2 regions of the Exiguobacterium alkaliphilum genome follow, and region 1 is predicted to be linked to the other one. Evidence: riboswitches for the same ligand, from Rfam matches in the RefSeq annotation. Region 1 holds a riboswitch; the other holds the start of a gene.
The links. Region 1 has a riboswitch for S-adenosylmethionine ahead of KB235_RS08940 (aminotransferase class I/II-fold pyridoxal phosphate-dependent enzyme). Riboswitches for the same ligand answer to the same signal wherever they lie in the genome.

Region 1 (15,444 bases):
TGCCTCGATGGGCATCCACGAGTCGCAGTCGTTGTTCTTCGAGAACTTCGTCGGCCGAAGCGTCGCTTTCTTGAAGAGCGTCTACCCGAGCCTACAAGCCGAGCATCCGCCGCTTTCGTCCATCGATTTCGAGACGTTCTATGCCGGGGTGAACGAGGCGAAACCGTCACTCATCCGAATCGAGGCCGACGAGTTGACGTACAGCCTTCATATCATCATCCGGTATGAGCTCGAGAAGGCGCTCATCCAAGGCACGTTGTCCGTTGCCGAGCTGCCGGCGGCGTGGAACCGCCTCTATAAAGAGTACCTCGGTGTCGACGTCCCGAGCGACGCGAAAGGCGTGCTTCAAGACGTGCACTGGGCGGGCGGTTCGTTCGGTTACTTCCCGAGCTATGCCCTCGGTCTCGTCTATGCGGCCCAATTGACGGAGACGCTACGGGCCCAACACCCAGAGCTCGACACGTGGATTGCGAGCGGGGAGTTCGGTCCGATCAAGCAGTGGCTCGAGACGAACGTGCATCGCCACGGCAAATCGCTCACACCGAACGAGTTGATTCGGGAAGTGACGGGGGAAGACATCTCGGTCCGTCCGCTCGTGCGCTATTTGACGGCCAAATATGGCACAGTGTGAGCCGATGAAGCTATACGCCCACCGTGGGGTAATGGCGCACTACCCAGAGAACACGATGTCGGCGTTCAAGGCCGCTATCAAGGTCGGTGCGGACGGCATCGAGACGGACGTGCACATGACGCGGGACGGGGAACTCGTGCTCATCCATGACGAATCGCTCGAGCGTACGACGGACGGACGTGGCCGTGTCGTCGACAAGACGTTCGCCGAGCTCCGGACAGCTAACGCGGCGTTCCGGTTCGGGGGAGAGGAACCGATTCCGACACTCGAAGCGTTCCTCAAGTTGGTCAAGCCGACACCGCTCCTCGTCAACCTTGAGCTGAAGACGGATGTCGAGCACTATCGGGGCATCGAGCATCGTCTCATCGAAATCGTTGAACGGACCGGTTTTCCAGCCGAGCGTCTTATTGTCTCTTCCTTTAATCACGAGACATTACGACGTTTACGCGAGTTGACGACCGAATATGAACTTGCCGCCCTGTCCTCAAAACGGATAACGGACCCGGTCTCCTATTTGAAACAGCTCGGGGCGAATGCGCTTCATCCGAGCGTCCGCGCGTTAACCGACGCCGAGATCGAAGCATTGGTCGAAGCAGGAATCCGTGTCCGGCCGTACACGGTCAAGACGGAAGAACAATTGCATCGCTTCAGCAGGCTCGGCGTCGACGCGTTATTCGTCAACGACGTCGAATGGGCCCGAGCACATTTGACCCCGTGACAATGTATGTCACGGGGTTTTTATTTAATCGAGACAGGGAAGTAACAATATTGTAAAGAAAGCGGTAACACCCGAAGAAAGCGTCACAGCACATTCGAGACACACTGTCGCCTTTACGCCATCGTCCCGTTGTCTTAAGTTTAAGATGTCACCAGCTACATAGCAATCAGATGTAGCACGCTATGCAGCACTACACCAAATCTGTTGTACGTAGTCCATCGGTCACACTTAAGGGGAAAAGGGAGGAAATTTCACATGAAGAAAATGATGTCTCTACTCGGAACGCTCGCTCTCGCGTTTGCACTCGTCTTACCAGTCAGCGCGGACGGTCACGACGGCGATGCGATGGTCCGGGTGCTTCACGCTTCACCTGATGCTCCGGCGGTCGATGTGTATGTCAACGGCGAAGTCGCGGTCGAAGGCGCAGAGTTCAAAGCGCTCACTGACTATTTGACACTACCAGCCGGCGACTATAACGTCGAAATCAAACCAGCCGGTGACGCTGAGACGGTCGTCGTCGCAGCGGATCTCTCACTTGAAGCTGGCAAATTCTATACCGCTGCAGCGATTGGACAACTCGAGAACATCGAAATCGCAGCGATGGAAGATGACGCCAACTTCGAAGATGGCAAGTCGAAAGTCCGTGTCGCTCACTTCGCACCAGACGCGCCAGCAGTCGATGTGGCACCGAAAGGCGGAGACCCGCTCTTCTCGAACCTCGAGTTCAAAGCGGTATCTGACTACGGTACACTTGACGCCGGAACGTATGACCTCGAAGTTCGCCCAGCCGGCGCAACGGACGTCGTGAAGGCGCTCGACGGTGTCGCCCTTGAAGGTGGTAAGAACTACACGGCATTCGCGATCGGACTCCTCGAAGGTGAACCAGCGTTTGAAGTATTGCTCGCAGCAGACGGCGGGGAAATGGCTGGAGCTCCTGAGACTGGACAAGGCGGACTCGCCCAGACTGCTTCGATGAACTGGTTGCTCGCAGCAGCAGTCCTCGGTGCGGCAGCGGCTGGCTTCTACGTCTTTCGTCGTAAGCAGCAAGACGCCTAAGCTTTTACTGATTGGATCGTTCGCGTTTCTCTCGATGGCCGCTGAGGTCGATGCGCCGGACAAAGAGTTCCGACTCCCAACCGTCGGATTCGCCGAACCGCTCGTCCTCGCCTCGACCGAGGTCAGTCGGCAGTCGTTTCACCGGGAAACGTTCATCCCAAAACGACTCATCATCCCATCCATTGATGTCGATGCGACAATCGAACCGGTCGGGAAAGACCGACTCGACCGGATGGACACGCCGGATGACGTCAATGCAGTCGGATGGTATCAATACGGCGCACGTGCCGGCGCAATCGGCAACGTCGTCTTATCCGGACATTTGGACGATCTCCAAGGTCCGGCCATCTTCAGCGAACTCGCCACGTTACAACTCGGAGAGACGGTGACGCTCCAACGTGACGAGCGAGTCGCACAGTACGAGGTCGTCTCCGTGAATCGATATCGGCTCGAGGACGTGCCGCTCGCTTCCATCTTTGCGGCCACACAATCCGAACGGTTGCAACTGATCACCTGTGCAGGGCCTTATGACCCTGAACGTGGGTATCGCGATCGAATCATCGTGACGGCGAAGCTCATACGAAATTAAATCGATGGCCCGGAGTGATTGCCACTCCGGGCTGTTTATTGTTAAATGCGGTGTCGTCACTTTTATTCAGGACGCGGAACGGGGAAGATAACGATCAAATCATTTAGAAAGTATGTCGCATCGGTCGGTCTTTGGCTTATGATGTACCTTCTCGTCTATATCGCCACAGAACAGGCCGCTTGGAGCTTGTTCCTTGCGAGTGCGATCTATGGAATCTGGTTCAACGTAACCAAGAGATCAGTCAGAAGGCAGGCACGCGCGATAAATCGAGAGCTAAGAGGAATGCGCCTTCGCAACGAGGACGATTTGCATAAAGAGGCTAAACGTAGGTGGGAAGAAAAGAAACGGGATCGAGCGACGCATGAAAACTAAATAATAGATTTGACACTCCCACGATTGAAACCGTGGGATTCTGAAGTGCTTGTGCGAGCGCAGTCCATTTCTGTTTTGCTCAAGCCTTCAGATGAGGGTGTGCCATCACCCCTCCTGAGACAGACCATATAGGTTCTCAGGCTGATGGACTGTTACCATCCACCACAGGTCGTTGCAGGTGTGTCCACCTGATGTTTTAGCGTCTTTTACGTGACGACAGGCATCGTTTTACCGGTCACATGTTTTCGTGACCGAACCGGATACGATTCTCAAGGTGCGATGGACACGGGCGTTTTAGAGACTTGTACTTGTCTATGGAATATATATACCCGAATGTCGGATGTTCTTCACATCCGAACTCACTTTCATCCCATGCTTAAAGGCGGGCTATGCCCGGTATGGGCTTTCCCGTTCGTAAAATCTGTAAAAAAATAAGCCATAAATCCATCATTGGGATGGGTCCATGGCTTATTTTGATGTCGTCGTAAACCGTTACGCGTCCATACGGTCGAGCAACTTCGACAAGACGATGAGCTCTTCGTCAGAGAAGTCCTCGAACACGTCCATCAAGTACTCGATTTTCATGTCTTCTAACGTCTCGAACAAGGCGCGGCCTTCTTCAGTCGCTTGGAGTTCGACGACGCGGCGGTCGCGCTCGCTCCGTTCACGCGAGATGAGTCCTTTCTTCGTCAACTCATCTGCGAGTGCCGTGATCATCGAGGCCGAGAACTGGAACTCGTTCGAGAGTGCCGAAGCGATTTGGGGACTCGTTTGGCAGAGTGACCGAAGGATGAAAAATTCGTTACGCGTCAAATACTGTGAGAACATCGCCCGGAGGTTTTTTTTCACTCCACGATAGTTCATGCGGATCCCGCGTTCGGCGTCAGCGACGAGCTGACGGCGGGATGCTGTCTGTACAGGGGTTGTCATCCTCGGAAGTACCTCCTACTTAAAATCATTATTTGCATATATTTCAGTACATAAAAACATTCTACAATAAAAACATGAAGTCTGTAAAGTTATGTCGGCTCTTCCCGGATCCGTAATTGTTGGATGATTTCGTCATAATGTTTCAAGTCTGGATAGAAGCGACGGAAGAAAAACTCAATCTGTTGGTCGTCCCCTTCCACGAGCAGTTTGGCGAGAACCGCATAGACGACACCCATCCCTTGACGGGGAAGGAGCGAAGACGGGAGAAGCGCCGAACAGTTCACGGCCCGGTTGAAATACAAATCGAGCGTCTCGCTCAAGTCGTGGAACGTGCGAATCTGGGCGTAATGGAACATGCGCGTCAGCTCGATGATTGTCGACAAGTCCGTCTCGAGCAACCAGTCGCTCTGGAAGATGGCGTTGTCGAGCTTCTCGACCGTCGGATCGTTCGCGATATAATAGTTCAAGTTGTCACGGGTGATCGTCACTTCTTCAGGGGAAGCGATGATTCGTTCGACCGTCTCCTGTTCGAACGTCCGGAGCTGTTTCCGGATATTGACGAACTCTGAATCAGCGATCTCGAGGAGCCCGGCTACGCGGCTGAAGCTACGCTTGATTTCTGGGGGGACGGCGTTCGGGTTCTTATAGCCGAGGTCGTGCTCAATCTCGGCCCAGGCGTGTTGCAAGATTGAGCGGACCTGAATCTCCGCTTCTTTCTCCTGATAGCGCTCATATTCACCGAGCGCGAGCCGCTTGTCGCTCAACCCGACGACATAATGGACGGATAAGTAACCGAACTCGTTCGCATCGAGCAGCGTCGATTTGTCAATCGACTGTTCCCGGTCGATCCGAAACTCTTCTTCGAGGATTTGCGCGACGGCCTGGACATCGTCATGAAAATACGTGACGATCCGTAGCCCGGCCAAGTCCTGTACGTCCCGAAGTGACCGATATTGATACGGTTTCCTGGATAGTTTTGCATAGAGGCTCTCGGCCTCTTTCGCCCGAGCGACGATGGAATGGAATTGGATCCCGGCATTGTCGAGCAACTCACTGAGTAATTGCTTCAGTTTGGCCGCGAACGCCTCGTAGTCCTCTTTTTCATTCAAGTAGTCGAGCATGATCGCATTCATGTCTTGTTTTGGCATCCATATCACTCCTTGTCTCATTGACATAAGTATAGCATCATTGATTTGAGCGTACATACTGAGGAGTCAGCGAGGAGGAGAGACATGAAAGCGCATCATACGTTTCGCTCAATCGAGCGTGAGAAGCTCGAGATCATCGCTTCGCTATTGCAGCAGGCCGGCTATCGGATCACACGAATCACCCCGAGACAGGGAGAGCTGGCGTTCAAGGCGACACGGGACGGCGTTCATTCGGGAGAAGACGAGCAGGCACGGGTCGGTCAACTCGTCGAACATTTCAACATCGAATCTTGGTCCGTCACGTTCACATGAACCATCCTTCAAACAATCCGTCAGAAATCGGGTTTTAGCGCTCATTTTTTGGGAATAGTATATTATTAGATTTTGACTGTGAACGTTTAGGAGGATGAAGGATGTTAGAAACGAGAATCGTACGAGATATGACGTCGGTCGACCATGAAGTGAACGGGATGGTGTCGGGCGGCTGTGTGAACGAGCACATTTACTTATTTGCCAAAGATGAAGAATTGACGCTCCGTCTCGCCGCCGAGGCCGGTGTCCAGCCGTATCGGATCACCGAGAAAGGACTTTGGGAGTCGCTCATGTCCAAGTTCACGAAAAACTCGGACGACCGCATCGAGCAGCTCGAGAGCCTCGGCTTGACGAAACAGATGGTCGAATCGCTCGAAGGCGAGATTCAAGACGGAAAAATCGTCCTCGTCTGTGACAAAACGTAAAACAGGATGGAACTGACTTGTGTCAGCTCCATCCTGTTTTATTTCGTGTCGTAATAGGCGTCAACGATACGCTTCAGCGACCGGACGTTCAAATCGAGCGGCTGAAAACCGGCCGCGGCGAGCAACTGTTTCGTGTTCGCGTCGGTGAACCGGATGTCTCGGTCTAGGTAGGGGTTGAACACTTTCACCATCTCGTTGAACGTCTCCTCGACCGTGCTGAGCGACGACGTCGGTGCCTCTGTGATTTTCAAGTGGGGGAAAGCGAGCGCCTCTTTCATAAATTCGAGCATGTCCGCATTTCGTGGTGGCGTGTCGTTCGTCACGTTATAAATCGTGTTCGGACGCGCATGTTCGATTGCGGCAAGCAGGACGTCCGCGACGTAGTCGACCGGGACGAGATTCGACGTCCCGCTCTCCGACCCGACGAGCCGAATCGGGCCAGCCGGAGCCCCACGACGTTCGAGCCGACGTTTGAACACCTCGAGGGCGCGCATGTAGCCGTACATCGTGAACTTCGAATCGGCTTCTCCTGTCTTCGAGTCGCCGACGATGATGGCAGGTCGGAAGATCGAGACCTCGAGTTCGTGGCGCATCGCCCAGACGGCCTGTTCGGCGTGGGCCTTGCTCTCTTCGTATGGATTATGGAACGTCTGGTCCGTATAGAGCGTCTCGTGGCCGATTTCTTTTGCTCCGAGCGTGTAGGCCGTGCTCACATGGAAAAAGCGGCGACACCCGAGTGCTTTCGTCAAACCGAGCACTTGTTTCGTGCCGGTCAAGTTCGTCTCGAACAGCTCATCGCGAAGTTCTTCGTCGAATTTTACGAGTGCGGCCATATGCAGCACGAGGTCCACCTTCCCATGATTTCGCTCGATAAACGTCTCGTCCGCACCGAGGAGCGGCGCCGTCAAGTCACCGGCGAGCACTTCGATGGCCTCACGTTCTTTTGACGTAAAAACATGGGTGACTTTTTCGGGGGAGCGGGCGAGGACATAGAGGTGATGGCCTCGCGCAATCAACTCTTTCGCGAGCCGTCCCCCTAAAAATCCAGTCGCACCTGTCATAAAAATGTTCACAGCGTTCTTCCTCTCTCGTTCAGTCTTTCTCCATCATACCAACAAGGAAGGTTTCAAGCTACTTTGATTCGTGTTTTCAAATTTGGGGTTTAACAATTTTTAAAGTGGGTTATGGACTAAAGAGAAGCGTACGAAACGGTACGTCATGACAGTGATGACCTGTCAAATAACTTAAGTGAGGTTTTTTAGAATCATGGCAAATCTATTCGGAACTGATAAGGATAGCTACAGGAAGCAACAAGCAGAGATTGAGAAAACGGTCGAAGAGAAAGGGATCACGCAAATCCATCTCTACTTCTCGGACGTCCTCGGCGATTTAAAGCTATTGACGCTGTCTGCAAAATTGTTGCCCGAAGTCTTTGAAGGGAAAACGATGTTCGACGGTTCATCCATCGACGGGTTCTCTTCCATCAAAAACTCAGACTTATTCTTACGCCCGGATTTAGATCGTCCACGGTACGAAAAAGACGGTGAAGAGAGCATCCTCGCCTTCTTCTGTGACGTTTGTACACCTGATGGGGAGCGGTATGAATTCGATCCCCGGAACGTCTTGAAAGATGCGCTCGAGCGTGCTGCCCGGGATGGCTACTCGATTTTTGTCGGGGCTGAGCCGGAATTCTTCATCTTTGACGAGAACGGTGAATTCTATGACGAGGCTGGATACTTCTCGACCCGCTCAGAAGACAAAGGTTATGAGGTACGACAACATATCGCCAATCGCCTAAGCGAGGTCGGTTTCAATATCGAGGCGGTCCACCACGAAGTGGCACCCGCCCAGCACGAGATTGGCATCAAATATGACGATGCGCTCCATACAGCGGACAACATTCAATTCTTCAAAGAAATCGTCCAGCTCGCCGCACAAGAGAAAGGCGCGAAAGTGTCGTTCTTACCGAAACCGCTCCGCGATGTAAACGGGTCGGGGATGCACTTGAACATCTCGGTCTGGAAGAACGACAAAGATGGAAAACCGACCGAGAACGCGTTCGAGGAGCCGGATGCAGATTATGGATTGTCGACGACGGCCCGTCACTTCATCGAAGGGATTTTGAAGCATGCCCGGGCGACGGCCATCTTCACGAACCCGCTCCCAGAGTCGTATGAACGACTCGTCCCAGGTTTTGAGGCGCCGGTCAATATTTGCTGGAGCCCGTCGAACCGAAGCTCGATGATTCGAATCCCAGCATCGCGCGGCAGTGCGACACGCGTCGAAGTGCGAAACCCGGACCCAAGCGCGAACCCGTATTTGGCACTCGCGGCCCTTATTTATGCAGGTCTCGAAGGAATCGAGCAACAAATCGAACCGTCAGCACCGAACGAAGACGACTTGTTCGAATACTCGGCGAAGCAAATCGAGAGCCAAGGCATCGCCTCGCTCCCGGCGACGTTCCATGAGTCGATCCAATCGCTCAAGTCGGACAGCTTCCACAACTATTTCAACGAAGATTTGATCGATCGTTACTTGTCGCTCATCCAAGTGCGCAAGTAACAAGTAAAGACGCCATTCCTCTTAGTTGAGGAATGGCGTCTTTTTAGTGGATCCCGCGCATATAGCGTTTGATGACCGGTGCAAGGGCGAACAAGATGAGACTGAGGACGATAGCGGCGCCACCGATGACCCCAAAGTAAATCATCTCGTTTTCTGGTGAGTAGAAGCGGACGAGCTGGGCGTTGATCCCTTGGGCCGCCGCGTTCGACAAGAACCAGAGCGACATCGTCTGGGCCGAGAAGGCCGCCGGCGCGAGTTTCGTCGTCGCCGACAGTCCGACCGGCGACAGGCTGAGCTCGCCGAGGACGACGATGAAGTAACTAAGGACGAGCCAGAGCGGATTGACGAGCGTATTCGGCCCACCGAAGTAAGCCGGTAGCAAGATGACCAAGAAGCTGAGTCCGGCGAATAGAATCCCGAACGCGAACTTGACCGGGATGCTCGGCTCACGGTCGCCGAGCCGCACCCAAACCCAAGCGAACACCGGCGCAAGTAGGATGATGAAGAGCGGGTTGAGCGACTGGAACCACGCCGCCTTCAGTTCGAGGCCGAGGAAGTTCAAGTTTGTGCGTTGATCGGCGTAGTTCGCGAGGATCGTCGCCCCTTGCTCCTGGATCGCCCAGAACATGACCGAGGCGATGAAGAGCGGGATATAGGCAAGGATACGTGACCGTTCGATTTCGGTCGTTTTCGGGCTCCGATACATGACGATGAAATAAATCGTCGGGATCGTAATCCCGAACACACCGACGAGTCCGATGAACGTATTGATTGTGAACAGACCGCGCGGAATCAAGACGGCGAGCAGCCCCCCAATCACAAAGACGGCGATGGCCGAGTATGTGATTGCGTTCTTCCGTTCTGATGGGGTCAGTGGGTTCGGCACATACGACCCGGCGAGGCCGAGGTTGCCTTTCTTCGTGACGATGAAGACGACGAGCCCGATGAACATCCCGACGGCGGCGAGGGCGAAGCCCCAATGGAAACCGTAATCGGCCTGCAAGTGTCCGACGAGGAGCGGGGAAATGAACGCCCCGAGGTTGATGCCCATATAGAAGATGCTGAACCCCGCGTCGCGGCGACGGTCGGTCTCATGATACAAGTCACCGACGATGCTCGATACGTTCGGCTTTAAGAGACCGGTGCCGATGACGATCAACCCCATCGAGATGAACAAGAACGTCAGGCTGCCAGGAATAGACAAGACGATATGGCCGAGCATGATGAACACGCCGCCGTAGAAGACGGCACGCGACGTACCGAAGACGCGGTCGGCGAGCCAGCCACCGATGACGCCGGACATATAGACGAGCGCCCCATAGACTGACATGATGGACAAGGCGAGGTTGCGGTCAAGGCCGAGGCCGCCCTCATACACCTCGTAATACATGTAGAAGACGAGGATGGCCCGCATCCCGTAATACGAGAAACGTTCCCAAAACTCGGTGAAGAACAAGGTGAACAACCCTTTTGGCTGTCCGAAAAATCCTTTTTGTGGCACACTGTCCACGATATTCTGTTTATTGATTCTTTCCATGAAAGATTCCTCCCAACTTTCATATCATAAAAAGAACCGTTATGTTTGTAAAGTAAAAATGAATCTCTGTTTCAAAATTTAATCCGTTTGAAATGAAACTAAAAAACACACTAACCAACAAGGTTTAGTGTGTTTTTTCGGTCATGCCGTCTTCTGTTTCGCTTCTGCCGCCCGGACGCGGCGCCCGAGTTGCCAGTAGATGAGTCCGGAGACACAGCTGGCGGCGCCGACGAGGAGCAGCGCCACGTGCCCGGCGCCCCGGTTGAAGAACAAACTCGCGAACAGCGGCGCCGTCACACCGCCAATCAACCACTGGATGCTGGCGGCACCGTTGTAGGCCCCGCGCATATTCTCGGGCGCGATCATGGCGATGAACGTTTGCTGGACAGGCGACATGATCATCTCGCCGAGCGTGTAAAACGCATAGACGGCGAGGAGGACGGAGACGAGCATGAGATATGGCGTGCCGAGTGAATAGAGGAGACGCGGGACGACGGCGAGAAGCATCATGCCGACACCGAACACGGTCGCCCCGGCGAGCATGACGTTCCCGAACGGCTTCTGGCCGAGCTTCGAGGCGATCGGGAACTGGAACAAGACGACCATGATGCCGTTCAAGGCGAGCAAGTAAGCGAACGGATTTTGCCGGTCCGTGAACGTCGGCAGCGACTCACGCAAGAAGAGCGGCAACATGCTCTCGACAATGGCGAAGCCCATCGAGATGAAAACGCCGGCAAAGATGAACACGAGAAAGACGCGATCTTGTGAGAAGACGCGGAGCACGTCCTGGTTGGATAACGTCTCATGCTCGGTCGTCTCGGGCAACGTCTCACGGATGAACTTGGCTAGGACGAGCGCGTAGAGCCCGAACACGACCGCCGCCGCGATAAAGATATACTGCCGGTCGAGGAAGAGGACGGCACTGCCGAGGAGCGGACCGAACGCGGCCCCGATGTTGTGCCCCATTCGGAGTAGGCCGAACGCCTCGTTCAACTGTTCCGGCTCGGTCACGTCCGCGACCATGGCGCTCGCTGCCGGATGGAAGAGCGAGTTCGTCAAGCCGAGCATCGCGTTCAAGAGCAGGAGCGGCCAGAACGTATCGGCGAAGGCGAAGCCGACGAGTGCGAGCGCATCCCCGACGATGGCCGTCATCATGACGGGCTTACGTCCGTAAAGGTCGGCGAGACGCCCGCCGACGACCGAGCCGATGAGCGCCATGATCGGTCCGGTCGCGAGGATGACCCCGACCTGGACGTAACTGTCGAGCTTGTCACTATAATAGAGGACGAGGAACGGGGCAATCATGAACATCATGACGCCGGTGATCGTCTCACCGAGGAAACGGATCCAAATGTTGCGGTCGAGCCGCTTGAGTGATTGATACATACGGGTTCACCTGTTTCTGAGAAAGTAAAAAGGGACGAAGCGTGCGCGGAGGCATACTCGTCCCTTTGTCTACGCATGCCTCGAAAGACAGGCGGAACCGTTCGATTGTCACGAAAGTCAAGGAGCCTGTCTGTCAGTATGAAGTTTCGTCTGTAGTCCGTTCATGACTGACATGGGGCAGCCTCCTTTCTAATAGTTGTCTACAGCTAAACTGTATGACAGATTGTTTGAATGTGTCAACTTATTTTAGAGCAGTTCGTTCAAATTCTTTCGTGACAATCGATAGTCGATGAGACGTGACAGGATGACTTGAATCATCGCCGTGACAGGAACGCTGATGAACATGCCGACGAGGCCGAAGAGGCTGCCGCCGATGATGATCGACGTGATGACCCAAAACGGCGTGATCCCGACGCTGTCGCCGAGAATTTTAGGTCCGAGCCACAATCCATCGAACTGTTGCAATAAGAAGATGAACACGAGGACGAGGACGGCCGTGAACGGGTCGTAGAAGTATGTGATGATGAACGCCGGAATCATCCCGAGGAGCGGCCCGACATACGGGATGAAGTTTAAGATCCCGATGATGACCCCGAGCAAGAGGGCGTACGGTGCCCCGATGATGAGTAGACCGATGACGGCCATCACACCGATGATGAGACAGTCGAGCGATTTGCCGATGATGTAACGTTTGAAGATGTAATCCATCTCCTGGAAGATGTCAATCGTCGTCTTCGCCGTGGCGACAGGGAACAGCGCATACAACAGACGTTTGAACATCCGGGCGAACACTTCTTTGTCTTTCAATAGATAGATGGAGATGACAATCCCAATCAAGAAGTTGATGAGCGTCATCGTGAAGCTCGAGACGTAACTGACCGACGACAACACGGCCGTCTCGACCCAGCCCGAGTAACGCTCCTCGAACCGCTTGAAGTCGAGCGTCTGGGCGATCGTCTCATTGTAATCTTGCAAAAACGCATTCAACTGACCGACGAAGCCGTCAAGTTGCCGGATATAAAACGGCAACTCCTCGATGAGCGAGGCGACGCTCGAATAGATGCGTGGGAACAGCGTCACGGCCGAGATGACGAGCAGCCCGATGAACGTCACGTAGACGATCAAGAGGCCTTGGTATCGTTTCAACGAGAATCGCTCCTCCATATACGACAGCACCGTGTTCAACAAGAGGGCGATCGCGATCCCCATGATGACGGGGGTCAATAGTTGAAACGTATACTGCAACACGCGTGAAATCGTGTCCGGTTCGCTGATGACCCGCCATAAGACGAGTAAAATCAGGCCGATCACTGTTAGTTTCCAAATCAATTGCCGGTTTAGCTCCACGAGTCCAACCCCTCACCCTACATTTTTTTCAGAATAACGTTCTTCTTTTACTATGGCCGTTTTTTTTCAGGGTTTCAAGAGCACTTCGTCATTTTTCAAAATAAGGATTGACAGCAATGGGAACGTTTGGTTTACTTAAGGACATATTACACATAAATCGCATATAAACACTTTCTATCAAGAGAAGCGGAGGGACTGGCCCGATGAAGCTTCAGCAACAGATTGTTTCAATACTGTGCTAATTCCAGCAAGGTAACCTTGAGAGATGGGAAGGTGGTTGTTTGAATACGTCTGTATCTCGACACCCCTTTCCTCGGAAAGGGGTGTTTTTTGCATAGGAGGACCATCCATGGCAGACAGACGTTCAAACTTACTTAAGACTTTACCCCCACAGCACTTCGTCGGGCTCGCGAAAGAAGTGGCCGCGCTCGAACAGGCCGGGGCCGATATCATCCGGCTCGGGCAAGGCACGCCGGACTTGCCGACGCCGAAACCGATCTGCGAGGCGCTCGAGACGGCGCTCGCGAACCCGGAGACCCATCAGTACGGCCCGTTCCGTGGGCAAAGCCGATTGAAACAGGCGGTGTCGACGTTCTACTTGAACGAGTATGGAGTCGACGTCGATGCCGAGACGGAAGTCGCGATTTTAATCGGGTCGAAATCGGGGCTGATCACGCTCCCACAATGTGTCCTTGAACCGGGGGAAGGCATCTTGCTCCCGAATCCGGGCTATCCGGATTATATATCGGGCGCACGGCTGGCCGGTTCGGTCGTGCATGACCTCGTCCTGACAGAAGCCAACGATTTTCTACCGGATTACAACACGCTCGATACGCACGGGGCGCGGCTCATGTATTTGAACTATCCGAGCAATCCGACTGGCGCCGTCGCGACGCCACAATTCTTCGAGGACACGGTCCGTTTCGCCCGAGAGCAGGAACTGATGGTCGTCCACGACTTCGCCTATGGCAGCATCGGCTTTGACGGGAACGTGCCGCCGAGCTTCCTTCAAGCCGACGGGGCGAAAGAGGTCGGCATCGAAGTGTACACGATGTCGAAGGCGTTCAACATGTCCGGCTGGCGCGTCGCCTTCGCCGTCGGCAACAAAGACATCATCGAGGCGATCAACACGTATCAAGACCACGTCCATGTCAGCGTCTTCTCCGCGATTCAAGAAGCGGCCGTCGCCGCACTCGAGTCACCGAAGTCGGTTCGAGATGACTTGTCCCGTCTGTATGAGACGCGGCGCGACCGATTGGTGGACGGCCTGCGCCAAGCCGGCTGGGACGTGACGGCCCCGAAAGGCTCGTTCTTCGTCTGGGCGAGAGTGCCGGAAGGCGATTCCGCCTCGTTCGCCAAAAAGCTGCTTCATGAGGCAGGCGTGGCCGTGACACCGGGCTATTTCTTCGGCACCGAAGGGGAGCGCTACGTGCGTTTCGGACTCGTCTCCCCGGAGCCGAAGATTGACGAGGCCGTCGAGCGAATCGAGCGGCTGTTCGCCGCCTATGAAGAGGTGCGGGCGTGATCCGTCAAGCCGTGCTCGAGTATGATCACGCCGCTGACGCGCTCGATCGTCTCGAAGAACTGATCGGCGCTCGTTCGGTCCATGTGTTGCGCGGGCAAAACGGCTACCCGACCGTCGAACGGTTACTCCCTTCGATTCAAACCTATCCGGCAACGACGTTCCGAGGAGAGTGCACGGATCGTGAGGCGGACCGCGTCGACCTCGACGGGGCGGACGTCCTCATCGCCGTCGGTGGCGGCAAGCTCGTCGACACGGCCAAACTCGTCGCCGTACGGAACGGCGTCCCGCTCATCGTCATCCCGACGCTCGCCTCCAACTGTGCGGCGTTCACCCCGCTCAGCGTCGTCTATCGCGACGACGGGAGCTACGACCGCTATGACGTCTTCCGGGTCGTCATCGAACGTGTCATCGTCGACGCCCGGGTCATCGCATCATCGCCGTATGATTATTATCGAGCCGGCGTCATCGACACGGTCGCGAAGTTTTATGAGGCCCGCTATTTGAGCGGGGACGCCTCGACCGATGCCGGCGTCGATGCCGGACTCGCGCTCTCCAAGCAATGTCATCGCCTGCTCGAGCTCGAATTGACCGAGACCGCCTTCCGCTCGTATGGGGAAGGGACGCGTTATGCGGTCGACCACGTTCTCGCCATCGGTGGGGCGGTCGGTGGGTTCGGCGACGCCGGGACACGGGTCGCCGTCGCGCACGCCGTCCATAACGCGCTCAGTCAGTTCGAGACGACGCATCCGTTCCTGCACGGGGACAAGGTCGGCTTCGGGTTGCTCGTCCAAGAATCGCTACGCGGCTCGGAAGACGTGGCTCGGCTTCGGGCATGGCTCGAAACGGTTGAGGCCCCGACGACGCTCGAGGCTCTCGGTCTTTCGACGGACGAGATCCCGTTCCTCG
Region 2 (15,444 bases), 490 kb from region 1:
TGAATCTTCGGTGAACCGAGGAAGTGGGCGATTGACGTGCCGGTCGCGTTCATCTGCCACCCGGCGATCGCGAGCCCGAAACCGGCGGCGACGACACCGAGATTGGCCGCCCCGGCCGCGACGCCCGATAGGCTGATCGCCGTGGCGATCCCGACCGTCGAAATCGGCGAGACGATGATGAGCGAGAACGCCATCGCGATCAAGATGCCCATGACGACCGGTTGTAGTTCCGTCATCGTCATGATGATCGTCCCGACGTACGTCGTGATCTGTGAGATATACGTGAGCAGGAACGCGCCGATGCCTCCGGCGACGACGATGACCGTCATCGGCAAAACGAGTACCGTGTACGTCTTTAAGCGTGGTGACAGTTGCATGACGAGATACGTCGCGAGGGCCGCCGTCACACCGGCCGTGATGACGTCACCGATGCCGGCCATGAGGAAGGTACCTTCCTCGATGCGGATGGCACCGCTCCCGACGTGTGTCGCGATGCCGATCGTCCCGGCCTCGAGTGCCGTGCGGCCGAACTGCATGGCGACGGCGACCCCGATAATGACCGGGAGGAGGCGCATCGCGATCGTCGTCGCGTCTAAGATGAACTGGAGCGACGGAAAATACGGCAAGATGGCTTTCGTCAATTCACCGAGCAATGCGCTCGGAATGAGGGCGATCAAAATGGCAAGGCTGAGTCCGTTCAATACGTTCATCAAGAACTGTTTTCCGGTAAGTCGTTCTTCCGTCATGTCTTCTTCACCTATCCTTCTCTTTTACTGTTATGTACAAAAGCATTAAAGTTATTGACCATACTATGCCTCTTTCGGACGCACGTCAACCAGAAAAATGGAAGTATTCAGAATTTTTTCAAATCGAGCACAACTTTTGAATGTCGGGACGAAGCTTCTTATAATCAGGAGAGAGGTGAGAAATATGGTGACAGACGGATTGTTATATATATACGCCCCAATGTGTGGTACATGCGCCGTGGCCGAGCGGATGCTCACGGTCGTCGAGGCGGTCGATCCTAATTTAAAGATTGAAAAACGCGATGCGAACTTCATCCCAAACGAGCTGGAAGCGTATCAAGTGATGAGCGTCCCGGCGCTCCTGAAGCTTGAAAATGGCCAAGTGACCGATCGAATCTATGCGTTCCAAAACGTGCAACACGTGCTTTCCTTCGTCAAGTGACGGAGGAACATTAGAATAATCTGAAAATTTTAAATAATCAGTTGACACAGAAAGTTCACGAATGGTATATTCATTACAACATCTTACTTGAACACAAAAATAGGACGCGATTTACTCGCAATCAAGACGTTCAGGCATCGCCGAACCACCCGCTTACGCGATTTTGAAGTGGACCTTCCCTTCGATTGTCCCCCAAAAAAATCAAGCGAAGGAATACAGACCGCGTAGCCGTTCGGTACATGTCAGGATTGGGTGATTGACGAGTAACATCCCCCATATTAAGGATGAATGCTCTGATCGGGCAAAAGGGGTTCATCTATGGGTTGTCCTTCCTGTGACTCAAGGTGCTACGTTCTGTGTCGTCTTCGGACGGCACCTTTTTTTATTTTTTCGCATAAAATAGTTTGACATGAAAATAATATGTCGCTATGATAAGGCTAATCGAATATACAACACTCTTATCAAGAGAGGCTGAGGGACTGGCCCTATGACGCCCAGCAACCGCGGAGCAATCCGAAATGGTGCTAATTCCAGCAAGGTGTATACCTTGGAGGATGAGAGCAATCGTTGTCCGTACCGATAAAGTACGCACGTTTGCTCAAACGTGCGTACTTTTTTTGTTGTCAGGAGGGAAAGGGATTGATTCAACTACGCAATGTGGCCAAATGGTTCGACACGAAAAACGGTCGAGTCCAGGCGGTCGATGATGTGTCGCTTACAATCGAAAGCGGCGAAATTTTTGGAATTATCGGATATTCAGGGGCAGGGAAGTCGACACTCATTCGACTCCTTAACCGGCTCGAGTCACCTTCGAGCGGCACGATCGAGGTGGCCGGGAGTGAATTGACGAAGCTTAGTCCAAAAGAGTTACGAGGGGTTCGCAAAAACGTCTCAATGGTGTTCCAACACTTCAATCTACTCTGGTCGCGCACGGTCGCTGAAAACATCAGCTTCCCGCTCGAACTTATCGGGGTACCGGCAAGCGAGCGGAAACGCCGCGTCACCGAACTCGTCGAACTTGTCGGGCTCGCCGGACGTGAAGACAGTTACCCATCACAACTATCGGGTGGTCAAAAGCAGCGAGTCGGGATTGCCCGTGCGCTCGCTACGAATCCAGAAGTGCTCCTCTGCGATGAAGCGACGAGCGCGCTCGACCCGAAGACGACCGACTCGATTCTCGAGTTACTCGTCGACATCAATAAAAAGCTCGGCTTGACGATTGTGCTCATCACGCACGAGATGCATGTCATCCAAAAGATTTGTCATCGCGTCGCGGTCATGGAAGCAGGGAAAGTCGTCGAGATCGGGCAAGTCGCCGACGTGTTCCAACATCCGGAACAACCGATCACAAAAGAGTTCGTCAAACAGATCGGCGCGGTCGACGACATGTCGCTCACGTTCGAGCATTTGAAGGCGCGCTATCCGAGTGGTCAAATCGTCAAGCTCAAGTTCTTGAACGAGACGGCCGAACAGCCGATTCTCTCAGACGTCTTGAAGACGCATGATATCGGCTTCAACATCATCGGCGGGAACGTGACGCAGTCACAAGTCGGCGCGCTCGGGACGCTATTTATTCAACTGATCGGAGAGCCGGCTGAAGTCGAGCGGGCCATCGCCTCAATCCGATCGCAGGCAGTGGAAGTGGAGGTGGAGAACGATGTTTCCTAACGTAGACTGGGAGATTATGCTCGAAGAGACGTGGCAGACGATTTATATGACGCTCGTCGCCGGTGGCGCGACGTTCGCCTTCGGTCTCGCACTCGGGATGATCCTGTATGTGACAAACGAACCGCTCATGATGAAAAATCGTTCTATTTATACGGTCGTCAGCGCGTTCGTCAACGTGTTCCGTTCGATTCCGTTCATTATTTTAATCATTTTGCTCATTCCGTTCACGAAAATCGTCGTCGGCACGATCCTCGGTTCGACGGCGGCGCTCCCGGCACTCATCATCGGGGCGGCCCCGTTCTATGCACGGATGGTCGAGCTCGCGCTTCGTGAGATTGACCGCGGTGTCATCGAGGCGGCCGAATCGATGGGTGCGACGAAATGGCAAATCATTTATAAAGTATTGTTCCCAGAGGCACTTCCGGCCATCGTGTCCGGGATCACGGTCACACTCGTCGCAATCGTCGGTTATACGGCGATGGCGGGCGTCGTCGGTGGCGGTGGTCTCGGTAACTTGGCGTTTCTTGACGGGTTCCAGCGTTCGCGGAACGACGTGACGTTCGTCGCGACCGTCCTCATCTTAGTCATCGTCTTCGTGATTCAGTTCATCGGAGACCGACTTGTCACAAGAATCGATAAGCGCTCTGCTTAATCAAATAAAAAACATTTGGAGGGTTCACACATGAAATCATGGAAAACAGTACTCGGTTTAACGGCAGCATCAGCACTCACAATTCTCGCGGCTTGCGGCGGCGGGGATTCAGAATCAGGCGCAGGTGGCGATGACAAGACGCTCGTCATCGGCGCATCGAACGTGCCACACGCAGAGATTTTGGAGCATGTGAAAGATGAATACGAAGCAAAAGGCTACAAGCTTGAAATCACGAAGTTCCAAGACTACGTCCTCCCGAACCGTACACTTGCGGACGGAGAGCTTGACGCGAACTACTTCCAACACGAGCCATACCTCGAGTCACAAATGGCTGAAAACAAAGATTATAAATTCGCATCAGCCGGTGGCGTCCACATCGAGCCGATCGGTGTCTACTCACAAGACTACGCCTCACTCGATGAGCTTCCAGATGGCGCTGAAATCATCATGAGCTCGTCGGTCGCAGACCATGGCCGTATCCTCACGATGCTCCAATCAGAAGGCTTGCTCACGCTCGCTGAAGGCAAGACGGTCGACGCGACAGTCGCTGATATCGTCGACAACCCGAAAAACTTGACGTTCAAGACGAACGTTGAAGCGGCTCTTCTTCCGCAAGCGTACAACAACGGGGAAGGCGACGCCGTTCTCATCAACACGAACTACGCAATCGACGCCGGTCTCAACCCGCTCGAAGACGCCATCGCACTCGAAGGCGAAGATTCACCGTACGTCAACTTGATCGTCACACGTGAAGGCGACGAGAATGACGAGCGCGTCAAAGCACTCCTTGAAGTCCTCACGTCAGAAGAGACACAACAGTGGATCTTAGAGGAATACAAAGGTGCCGTCGTACCGGTTAACCAATAATCACGCGAGGCTCGGGATATCCCGGGCCTTTTTTGTTTGGCGTGGTGTTCTTTCACAAAGAGAAGTACACTATTTATATGTAGGAAAAGGGGGGATTCGGATGAACATGAGACAGATTCATCCGCTGACGCTAGGCGTCTTGTTCGGTACGTTCTTTGCCCGGCTGTCGACTTTTTTCGTCATGCCATTTTTTGCGATTTATCTCGCGACGCTCGGTTTCTCGGCGAGCGTCATCGGGACGGTGTTCGCCGTCTCGGCCATCTCCGGGCTGTTCATGAGTTTCTTTGGAGGGACGCTCTCGGACCGTCACGGACGGAAGCAGCTCATGCTGATCGGCATCGGCTTGAATGCGCTCACGTTCACCGGTTTCGCGCTCGCGACGGAACTCGTTTGGTTTTACATATTTTCCGTGCTCATGGGCGTGTCCCGTTCCTTTTTAGAGCCGGCGTCTCGCGCGCTCATCAGCGATACGACGAAGCCCGAGCAACGTGTCATCGTCTATAACGTCCGCTATTTCTTAATCAACATCGCCGCGGCGATCGGTCCGCTGCTTGCGGTCGTCTTGTCGCTCACCGGGGCGAAGAGCGCGTTCTTCATCGTGACCGCTGTGTACGTCCTCTATGGCCTCATCATCACGTCGCTGTTCCGGAAGTATCCGTTTGAAGAGAGTGATGCGACGAAAGCACGACCAAGGCTGACGGAGACGTTCCGGGTGCTACGGGCGGACAAGACGTTCCGTTACGTCATCATCGGGATGATTTTCGCCATCATCGGTTACAGTCAATTCAACTCGACGCTACCGCAGTTCATCGCGTTCCATGACGGGTTCAGCGACGGCTCGCGGCTGTTCGCGTACTTGTTGACGGTGAATGCGATCACGGTGCTCATCGTGCAGTATCCGATTATGCGGTTCGGCATTCGCGTCTCGCCAATCAAATCGCTCTTCTTCGGGGTGGCGACGCTGTCGATCGGTCTCCTTCTCATCGGCTTCGCTTCGGAAGTATGGGTGCTCTTCGTCGCCATGGTCATCTTCACGGTCGGGGAAGTGCTCATGTTCACGATGACGGACGTCTTGACCGACGAACTGGCGCCGGAACATTTACGGGGGACGTATTTTGGGGCGATGGGACTGACAGCGCTCGGGCAATCGGTCGGGCCGATTATCGGCGGACTGTTGCTCGATGGATTTAACAATGCGGCCTTGCCTGTATTTGGGAGTTTGGCCGTTGTCACGGCGTGCGGGGCGTTCTTCTTTATGGGGGCGTTCACGGAGCGGAAAGCAACATTGGCGCTCATCGAGGAAAAAGTTGGATAATATCTTGATTTCTCAATATTCCCATTCTCAATATTTATGTTTTTATTGAGAATGAAGAATAAGGTGAGTCGCTTGAAATAAAAAATTGCCTAGATTAAGATTAGAATATATCTAATCTACGCCACAAATGGCGAGAAAAACGGAAGGGGTATCCGAATGTCTAACGTACCACACATGAAAATTGATGACCTCCGCGTCTCAATCGAAGGAAAAGAGATTGTCAAAGGTCTTAATCTTGAAATTAAAGGTGGCGAGATTCACGCCATCATGGGTCCAAACGGAACGGGTAAATCAACACTCGCATCTGCACTTATGGGCCACCCATTGTATGAAGTAACAGGCGGAAGCGTCGATTTGAACGGCGAAGACGTGCTCGAGATGGAAGTCGACGAGCGTGCACAGGCGGGTATGTTCCTCGCCATGCAGTACCCTGCTGAAATCAGCGGTGTCACAAATGCAGACTTCTTGCGTTCAGCGATCAACTCGCGTCGTGAAGAAGGTCAAGAAATCTCGCTCATGAAGTTCATCCGTGAACTCGACGCGAAGATGGACGTTCTCGAAATCCCTTCAGAAATGGCGCACCGCTATTTGAACGAAGGTTTCTCAGGTGGAGAAAAGAAACGTAACGAAATTCTTCAAATGATGATGATCAAACCGAACATCGCGATTCTTGACGAGATTGACTCAGGTCTTGATATCGATGCACTCAAAGTCGTCGCAACGGGCGTCAACGAGATGCGTTCAGAAGAGTTCGGCTGCTTAATCATCACGCACTATCAGCGTCTCCTCAACTACATCGAGCCAGACTTCGTCCACATCATGATGGATGGGAAAATCGTTATGTCTGGCGGCAAAGAGCTCGCACAGCGACTCGAGGCAGAAGGTTACGACTGGGTTAAACAAGATCTCGGAATGACAGTAGACACAGAAGCGTAAGGAGGCTGTACGATGACCGTACAATTTGAATTGGATGCGCAAGCATTGTCGGCACGTGCAGAGGCGCTCGGAGGACCTGCTTGGATGGTCAACCGTCGTAAAGAAGCAGCAGAACTCGCGCCGACTCTCGCTTTGCCGAAAGTTGAAAAGATTAAAATTGAGAAATGGGATTTCACAAGCGGCGACGTGGAGCTCGCGAAGCTCGACGGCCTCACGCCTGAAATCGAGGCACTGTTAGGAGACCATCGTACGAACGTGCTCGTTGAACGCAACGGTCATGTCGTCTATAACGAACTCCAAGTGCCAGAAGGCGTCTTGTTCATGGGAATCAAAGAGGCGATGGACCAACATCCGGACCTCGTCGAGAAATATTTCATGACCGAAGGCGTCCGTGTCGACGAAGAGCGCTTGTCAGCTTTGAACGCGGCCTTGACGAACGGCGGCGCATTCTTATACGTCCCGAAAAACGTACAAGTGAAAGACCCGCTTCAAGCCATCTTCACGATGGAACAAGCGAACGGTGCCCTCTATCACCACACAATCGTCGTGGCAGATGAAGGCAGTGAAGTGACGTTCATCGAGAGCTTCCTTTCGAACACGAACGAGCCGCACACGGTCAACGCCGTGACGGAAGTGTTCGCTGCGGCGAATGCGAAAGTCGTCTTCGGTGGCGTCGATCAACTCGCTGAGTCAGCGCTAACGTTCATGAACCGTCGCGGTGTCGTGTACGAGAACGCTCGTCTCGAGTGGGCCCTCGGTCACATGAACGATGGGAACTCGGTCGTGGAGACGAAGACACACCTCGTCGGCGACAACACGTTCTCGGATACGAAAGCTGTCACGATCGGTCGTGGCGCACAGAAACAAAACTTCAACATCCGGACGGACCATTTCGGTAAGTCGTCAGAAGGATTCATCTTGATTCACGGCGTCCAAAAAGATTCGGCGACAGCCATCTTCAGCGGAACGTCGATGATTCACCACGGGGCCTCGAAGTCGAACGGTGTCCAAACGGAGCGCGTCTTGATGCTCTCTGAAAAGGCACGCGGCGATGCGAACCCGATCCTTCTCATCGATGAAGATGATGTCATGGCCGGTCACGCCGCGTCAGTCGGTCGTGTCGACGACATTCAACTTTATTACTTGATGAGTCGTGGACTTTCACGTCAAGAAGCGGAACGCTTAATCATTCACGGCTTCTTGAACCCGGTCGTTGAGCAACTCGCAATCGAGTCGGTCAAAGACCGTCTCCGTGAAGTCATCGAAGGGAAAGTGCGCTAACATGATTGATGCCTCGATTCGTAACCAATTCCCGATTTTAAATCAGGAAATCAACGGTCACCCGCTCGTCTATCTCGACAGTGCGGCAAGCTCGCAAAAACCGCTGGCTGTCATCGAGGCGATCGAGGAGTACTACAAGCGCAACCATTCGAACGTGCACCGTGGCGTCCATACGCTCGGGACACAGGCGACGGACGCATATGAAGGGGCACGCGAACGCGTCCGCTCGTTCATCAACGCGAACGTCGTCGAAGAGATTATCTTTACGCGTGGGACGACGACGGCGATTAACCTCGTCGCGTCGAGCTACGGTGACGCGAACGTCGGCGAAGGGGACGAGATCGTCCTCACTCCGATGGAGCATCACGCGAACCTCATTCCGTGGCAACAGCTCGCCAAACGGAAAGGGGCGACGCTCCGTTACGTCGAATTGACGCCGGACGGTCGGGTGACGCTCGACGCGGTTCGTGCCGTTTTATCGGACCGGACGAAGATCGTCGCGATGAGCCACGTCTCGAACGTGCTCGGGACGATTAACCCAATCGCGGACGTCGCGAAGCTCGCCCACGAGAAAGGTGCGGTCATGGTCGTCGATGCGGCACAGAGCGCACCACACCGGAAGCTTGACGTGCAGGCGCTCGACTGTGACTTCCTCGCCTTCTCAGGCCATAAGATGCTCGGTCCGACCGGGATTGGCGTCTTATATGGTAAGAAAGCGCTCCTTAAACAGATGGAGCCGGTCGAGTTCGGCGGCGAGATGATCGATTACGTCGATTTATATGAGTCGACGTGGAAAGACATTCCGTACCGTTTCGAGGCGGGTACACCGATTATCGCCGGTGCCGTCGGGCTCGCCGCTGCCATCGACTTCTTAGAAGACCTCGGTCTCGAGAACATCGAGGCACACGAGCGGGCGCTCGCATCGTACGCGATTGAGCAGATGAAGACGATTGAAGGCATCGAGATTTACGGACCGGAGGAACGGGTCGGGCTCGTCACGTTCAACCTAGGTGACGTGCACGCTCACGACCTCGCGACCGTCCTCGATATGCAAGGGATCGCGGTCCGGGCCGGTCACCACTGTGCCCAGCCGCTCATGCGCCTTTTAAAGCAATCCTCGACGGCCCGGGCGAGCTTCTACTTGTACAACACGAAAGAAGAAGTCGACCGTTTCATTGAAGGACTTCGTCAAACGAAGGAGTATTTCAACTATGAGTTTTAACAATCTTGACATGTTGTACCGACAGGTCATCATGGATCACTATAAAAACCCAAGGAACCGTGGCGTCATCGAAGATGGCGTGACGGTGGACTTGAACAACCCGACATGTGGGGATTCACTCCGGCTCCAGCTTCAAGTCGAAGACGGAATCGTGAAAGACGCCAAGTTCGAAGGGGAAGGCTGCTCAATCAGTCTCGCCTCCGCGTCGATGATGACTCAAATCGTGAAGGGGAAATCTGTAGACGAGGCACTTCAATTGGCAGACATCTTTTCACAGATGGTCCAAGGGAAAGACTATGATACAGAAACGTTCGACCTAGGCGACATTGAAGCGTTGTCTGGCGTCTCAAAGTTTCCGGCTCGCATCAAGTGCGCCACGCTCGCGTGGAAAGCGCTTGAAAAGGGAGTCGACGAGGAAGCGTAAGTAGAAGGAGGAGACCGATATGGCAAAAAACATGCCTGACATTGGCGATTATAAATATGGCTTCCATGACCGAGACATCTCGATTTTCCGTTCAGGCCGCGGCTTGACGAACGAAATCGTAGAGACGATCTCGAACATGAAAGAAGAACCGGCTTGGATGCTCGAGTTCCGTTTGAAATCACTCGAGCAGTTCCGCAAGATGCCGATGCCGACATGGGGCGGCGACTTGTCTGCACTTGATTTCGATGAGATCACGTACTACGTCAAACCGTCTGAGAAGACGGAACGTTCGTGGGACGAGGTACCGGAAGAAATCAAGACGACGTTTGATAAGCTCGGGATTCCAGAAGCAGAGCAAAAATATTTGGCAGGTGTCTCGGCTCAATACGAGTCAGAGGTCGTCTACCACAGCATGCAAGAAGACTTTGAAGCGAAAGGTGTCATCTTTAAAGATACAGACACGGCGCTCAAAGAAGACGAAGCACTTTTCCGTGAGTACTTCGGCAAGTTGATTCCGCCGACGGACAACAAGTTCGCCGCGCTCAACTCGGCCGTCTGGTCTGGTGGCTCGTTCATCTACGTACCAAAAGGCGTGAAACTCGAGCAACCGCTCCAAGCGTATTTCCGCATCAACTCGGAAAACATGGGGCAGTTCGAGCGGACGCTCATCATCGTCGACGAAGGCGCATCGGTTCATTACGTCGAAGGATGTACAGCACCGGTCTACACGACGAACTCACTTCACTCGGCGGTCGTTGAGATCTTCGTCAACAAAGACGCTTACTGCCGCTACACGACAATCCAAAACTGGGCGAACAACGTCTACAACTTGGTCACGAAGCGTGCCATCTGTGAAGCGGGCGCGTCAATGGAATGGATCGATGGCAACATCGGTTCGAAATTGACGATGAAATACCCGGCCGTCATCCTAAAAGGTGAAGGTTCACGCGGGATGACGCTCTCGATCGCCCTCGGCGGTAAAGGGCAACACCAAGATGCCGGCGCGAAGATGATTCACCTCGCACCGAACACGTCATCGTCCATCGTCTCGAAGTCGATCTCGAAACAAGGCGGAAAAGTATCGTATCGCGGTATCGTCCACTTCGGACGTAAAGCGAAAGGTGCCCGCTCGAACATCGAGTGTGACACGCTCATCATGGACAACCAGTCGACGTCAGACACGATCCCGTACAACGAGATCTTGAACGACCAGGTATCACTCGAGCACGAAGCGAAAGTCTCAAAAGTGTCAGAAGAGCAACTCTTCTACCTTATGAGCCGTGGGATCTCAGAAGAAGAAGCGACAGAAATGATCGTCATGGGCTTCATCGAGCCGTTCACGAAAGAATTGCCGATGGAATATGCCGTCGAAATGAACCGTCTCATCAAGTTCGAGATGGAAGGTTCGATTGGATAATCCATTCATGCAACCAGCGAAGGTAACCTTCGCTGGTTTTTTTGTATAATCAAATAAGGAGGGCTGTCATATGAAGCGATTTCAGTTAGAGTCCAAAACGTTAGTGGCATTCATGTATGACATTCGTGTGCGGTGTCCGCAATGTGAGCAGCGTGCAGACATTGTGATGAAGGAATCGTTACGCCTCAGTTGTCTCGCTTGCGGATATGGGCGTGTGTATACGGAAGGAGTTTATCGAACGGGTGGCGGCGCGTTCGACCCTTTCTTTCAGTTACCGCTTTATTTGCAGACAAATTGCTGTGGTCACATTCTTTGGGCGTACAACCGAGACCATCTCGCGTATATGAGAGCGTACGTGGAAGCGGACATTCGGACGAGCGACGGGGAGAACAGCAGTGTCGAGAGTCGTTTTCCCAAGTGGATGAAGCAAAAACATAATCGAGAAGACGTGTTGCGGGCCATCAAGCGATTAGAGATCATATGTGAGAAGGGATGAATCGGGATGGATCGACAAAAACGGCTACATGAAATTGAAAAGCGGCAATTGACTTCAGTGATGAACAAGACAAAGTGGGAGGAACTGAGACGAGCGGTAGCTAATACACTCTTATTCAATGTTCCTTATCAAATCAAATACGTATTAGAGAACACACCTTCTCCTAAGTTTTTATCGAAGACGGCTTATCAATCAAGTGATTGGGATGATGGCTTTCCTTATCCTACCGCTTCAATCGAATGGATGCGGATTCTACCTATCGTCAAAGAAGCTTGTGGGTATATCATTGAACCAGAGATTCATGATGTAACAGATGAATTTCATCATATCTTGAGACAACTAAAGATACCTTTTGTAATGGAAGGTGAGATCATTTGTATATTTGGCTACGTTCGAGATACGGGCATCTTTGAACCGGAGGAAGATGAGACGAGTGTATGAAGACTTAGGTGGTGGAAGAGTCGAAATCACAGAGCAGTTAACAAAGTCGGAAGTACTAGAACTTATAAGAAAATGACGAGCACGTTCGAATTCAAAAATATGGTATATTTAAATAAAATTGAGCGAATAAGTTCGAAGAAAGTCAGGTGACACTGTGCAACTTTCCATTCAAGCCAAAGGCAAACACGTAGACGTATTATCCTATTTACTCGCAAAAAATCCAAATAACTTATATGAACGCAATGAAAACGGTCATCTTGTCCGTATGTTCTTTAATCGCTTTGAGGCTGAGCATGTGGACGTCACATTTTTTGTGACGCCTGACCCGATTGAGCTTTCCCGTAATAATGCTGGGCAATATGACATCACTTCGTACATAAATGACCGAGAGTTCGCCGTGAGTAGTATTTTTTGTTCGTTACTACGAACTGCCCTTGGTACGGCACTAAACGGGAAACCGAAACCGGAATATACAGAATGGGTAGATCATCCATTTTCAATGGATCTTTCTGTCGGTCCGATTGCAAGTGCGTTAAGTGATGAGGCGATTCGTGGGTTGTTCGAACCGCTAGGCTATCAAGTCGATTTCATCTATAGCGAATCAGGCTACGAGTTAGACAAAACAAAAAGGCGGTCCGCCCGGATGCTACGACTTTCTGGGTTGACGACGCTTCAAGCCGCGTTGCGACAACTTTATGTGTTGATTCCTGTCATGGACAACTATAAGCATTATTATATCGACGAAAAAGAAGTTGAAAAACTGAAGCGCTACGGAGAAGGATGGTTGGATGATCATCCACAACGTTCGTTCATTTTAAAACAAGCCTTGCGCTTTAAAGAAGTGTATCGTCTTGTCGAGGAAGAAGCGACAACACAAGCACCAAAAGTCGATCGTCAGCGGTTGAACGATATGCGCTATGAGACAATCATTGAAAAAGTCCGTTCCTTGACCGAGCGGCGCATCGTGGTTGATATGGGCGCTGGGGAAGGAAAACTGGCTAGCCGACTCGGGTTCGTTCCAGGAATCGATACCATTTATGCCGTTGAACCGTCTGAGCGGGAACGTCTCAAAGCTTTAAAACGTTATGAGAAAAATGCCGAAGACCCGAGCTTCAAGCCGCCACTCTCGATGTTTGGTTCGCTCTTTTATGTCGATGATCAGTTACGTGGCGCAGACGTGATGATTCTTTGTGAGGTCATCGAACATATCGATGAAGACCGAATCCCTAAGATGATGACGACACTATTGAATCTTTATCGACCGAAGACTCTTTTCGTGACGACACCAAATCGTGAGTATAACGAGGTGTATGGGCTCGACTCGTCGTATCGTCATCCGGATCATCGCTTCGAATGGACAAGATCTGAGTTTATATCTTTTTTTGAGACGCAGGCCGAACGATTCGGCTACACATGTACATTCAGTGGGATTGGGGACAGCCATCCGACATTCGGAGAGCCAACGCAACTCGCCGAATTTACGAGAAAGCAGGTGTTGTAATGCACATTCAACTCCCTTATGCAGGAATTGTCTTATTGATTGGCCCATCAAATAGTGGAAAGTCGACATGGCTCAATCAATTAATTGAAATTGAAATCATTCGTCCGAGCGAAGTCGTTAGTTCTGATGATTATCGCAAGCTCGTAGGAGATGTCGAACATATCGATTGGAAAGGTCATCCCCCGGACGAAGCCGATTCGCTCTTTGAGACGTACCAAGATATCTCGACAGAGGCGTTCGCTCTTATGACCTTGCTCATCGAAGCGAGAGCGCGGCTTAACAAATTAACAATCATCGATGCGACACATCTGTATGCGTCAGATCGAAAAAAATATATCGAACTGGCCCATCGCCTCCATCAGCCGATCTATGCGCTCGTTTTGGATATCGCGCAACCAATTTTGTTGGAGCGAGATCGATTGCGCGACTTTCCTCGTGGGGGACGACGCGTCAAACAACAAGTTCAAGTGTTCAATCGTGAAAAAAGGACCATCAAGCGGGAAGGATTCAATCAAATTCACGTCATTTCAGACGTGAGTCAAGTGAACGTCGAGCGTGAAAATATGAATCCGCTGCATCTTTCTTCGGAGCGCGGAATCGATGTGATAGGGGACATTCACGGATGTTTCGATGAATTTCTTGAGCTGTTGGAACGATTAGGTTATCGCCTAAACGATGAGGGGTTATACGTGCATCCAGAGGGACGAGTTTTCTTATCTCTCGGTGATATTATGAGCCGTGGACCAAAGTCACTTGAGACGATCGAGTTCTTCATTCGTCATGTCGAAGCTGGCATCGCACACATGATTGATAGCAATCACGGCTGGAAAGTGTTTCGTTGGCTTGAAGGGCGAAACGTGACGATGAAGCATGGAGATGAGCTGTTTGTCGAGGAACTTCAAATGTATGAGAAGCAGAAAGGGTCTGACGCGACGGAAACATTAAAATCTTCAATGAAACGGTTGTTAAAGCATGCTCCCTCGCACTATGTTTTGACAAAACAGGATATTCCGACAGCGGTCTGTGTGCATGCGGGAATCCGGGACGAGTTCATCGGGAAGACTTCACGGGACATTAGTGATTTTTGTCGATATGGCGACAATGAAGGATTTGATGAGGCGGGTAAGCCAATCCGAAAAGATTGGACGGTGCAACACAAATCGAAGATGTTAATCATTTGGGGCCATGACCCACGACCGCGACCGCTACGCCTCAATCACACCATTAACATTGACCAAGGGGTTGTCTTCGGAGGACGGTTAACGGCGTTCCGTTATCCGGAACAAACAATTGTTCAAGTCGAGGCGAAGCAAGACTACGCGCAAGTAGACGACAACCCGCTCGTGACGCTAGAAGCGAAACGATTAGACCCGCCAAATATCGGGAAGCTTATGAATGGTTATACGGTTGACACGGAAGCGTTCGGTGAGATTCGTGTATCGAAAGAAACGGCACTCCCATCGATTGATCTCGTCTCACATCATACGGTCCCCCTTGAAGAGCTCGTCTACATTCCACCAACGATGAGCCCGACACCAAAGCCGTCTGAAGAGGAAGACTATCTCGAGCACCCGAATGAAGCGATTGCCTATTATCGAGAACATGGCATCACACGATTAATCGCCGAAAAGAAACATATGGGGAGTCGCGCCATTCTTCTACTATTTAAAAATGAGGATGCTGCAGAGAAGGCGATTGGTCGTCGAACGAAAGGAATCATTTATACTCGTTCTGGTAGAAAGTTTTTTGAACGTGAACAAGAACACGAGATTGTCTCGCGACTTCATCAATCGTTAACAACACATGACTACTTCACAACGTATCAGACTGACTTTGTTTTACTCGATGCTGAAATTTTGCCTTGGAACTTGAAAGCAAGAGAGTTAATTCGGAATCAGTACGCGCATGTGGCGGAACAGGCGTTACTTGATCGGAAGCAATTGCAACAAACGCTTGAATCCGCTGTCGACCATGTGGAAGGTATTCAGGACTGGTTCACTGAAGTCAATCAAAAACTGGAACAAGCGGAGACGTTC

Region 2: another riboswitch for S-adenosylmethionine. It lies ahead of KB235_RS06410 (methionine ABC transporter ATP-binding protein); the one in region 1 lies ahead of KB235_RS08940 (aminotransferase class I/II-fold pyridoxal phosphate-dependent enzyme).

The regions. Positions count from the first base shown of each region.
Region 1 is NZ_CP073101.1:1,719,961-1,735,404, forward strand. It holds gene KB235_RS08875 (carboxypeptidase M32) at 1-631, shown strand, start outside; gene KB235_RS08880 (glycerophosphodiester phosphodiesterase) at 618-1,349, shown strand; gene KB235_RS08885 (DUF4397 domain-containing protein) at 1,605-2,405, shown strand; gene KB235_RS08890 (class F sortase) at 2,440-2,994, shown strand; gene KB235_RS08895 (MarR family winged helix-turn-helix transcriptional regulator) at 3,859-4,296, opposite strand; gene KB235_RS08900 (GTP pyrophosphokinase) at 4,386-5,444, opposite strand; gene KB235_RS08905 (hypothetical protein) at 5,529-5,756, shown strand; gene KB235_RS08910 (YflT domain-containing protein) at 5,858-6,181, shown strand; gene KB235_RS08915 (SDR family oxidoreductase) at 6,220-7,254, opposite strand; gene KB235_RS08920 (glutamine synthetase family protein) at 7,448-8,743, shown strand; gene KB235_RS08925 (peptide MFS transporter) at 8,787-10,280, opposite strand; gene KB235_RS08930 (MDR family MFS transporter) at 10,422-11,666, opposite strand; gene KB235_RS08935 (AI-2E family transporter) at 11,913-13,013, opposite strand; SAM riboswitch class I at 13,185-13,285, shown strand; gene KB235_RS08940 (aminotransferase class I/II-fold pyridoxal phosphate-dependent enzyme) at 13,363-14,538, shown strand; gene KB235_RS08945 (iron-containing alcohol dehydrogenase family protein) at 14,535-15,444, shown strand, end outside.
Region 2 is NZ_CP073101.1:1,229,419-1,244,862, forward strand. It holds gene KB235_RS06400 (PTS sugar transporter subunit IIC) at 1-746, opposite strand, end outside; gene KB235_RS06405 (thioredoxin family protein) at 931-1,188, shown strand; SAM riboswitch class I at 1,644-1,749, shown strand; gene KB235_RS06410 (methionine ABC transporter ATP-binding protein) at 1,828-2,856, shown strand; gene KB235_RS06415 (methionine ABC transporter permease) at 2,846-3,508, shown strand; gene KB235_RS06420 (MetQ/NlpA family ABC transporter substrate-binding protein) at 3,539-4,375, shown strand; gene KB235_RS06425 (MDR family MFS transporter) at 4,476-5,690, shown strand; gene sufC (Fe-S cluster assembly ATPase SufC) at 5,865-6,626, shown strand; gene sufD (Fe-S cluster assembly protein SufD) at 6,639-7,907, shown strand; gene KB235_RS06440 (cysteine desulfurase) at 7,909-9,129, shown strand; gene sufU (Fe-S cluster assembly sulfur transfer protein SufU) at 9,119-9,553, shown strand; gene sufB (Fe-S cluster assembly protein SufB) at 9,573-10,970, shown strand; gene KB235_RS06455 (hypothetical protein) at 11,041-11,466, shown strand; gene KB235_RS06460 (DUF6678 family protein) at 11,473-11,907, shown strand; gene KB235_RS06465 (3' terminal RNA ribose 2'-O-methyltransferase Hen1) at 12,062-13,408, shown strand; gene KB235_RS06470 (polynucleotide kinase-phosphatase) at 13,408-15,444, shown strand, end outside.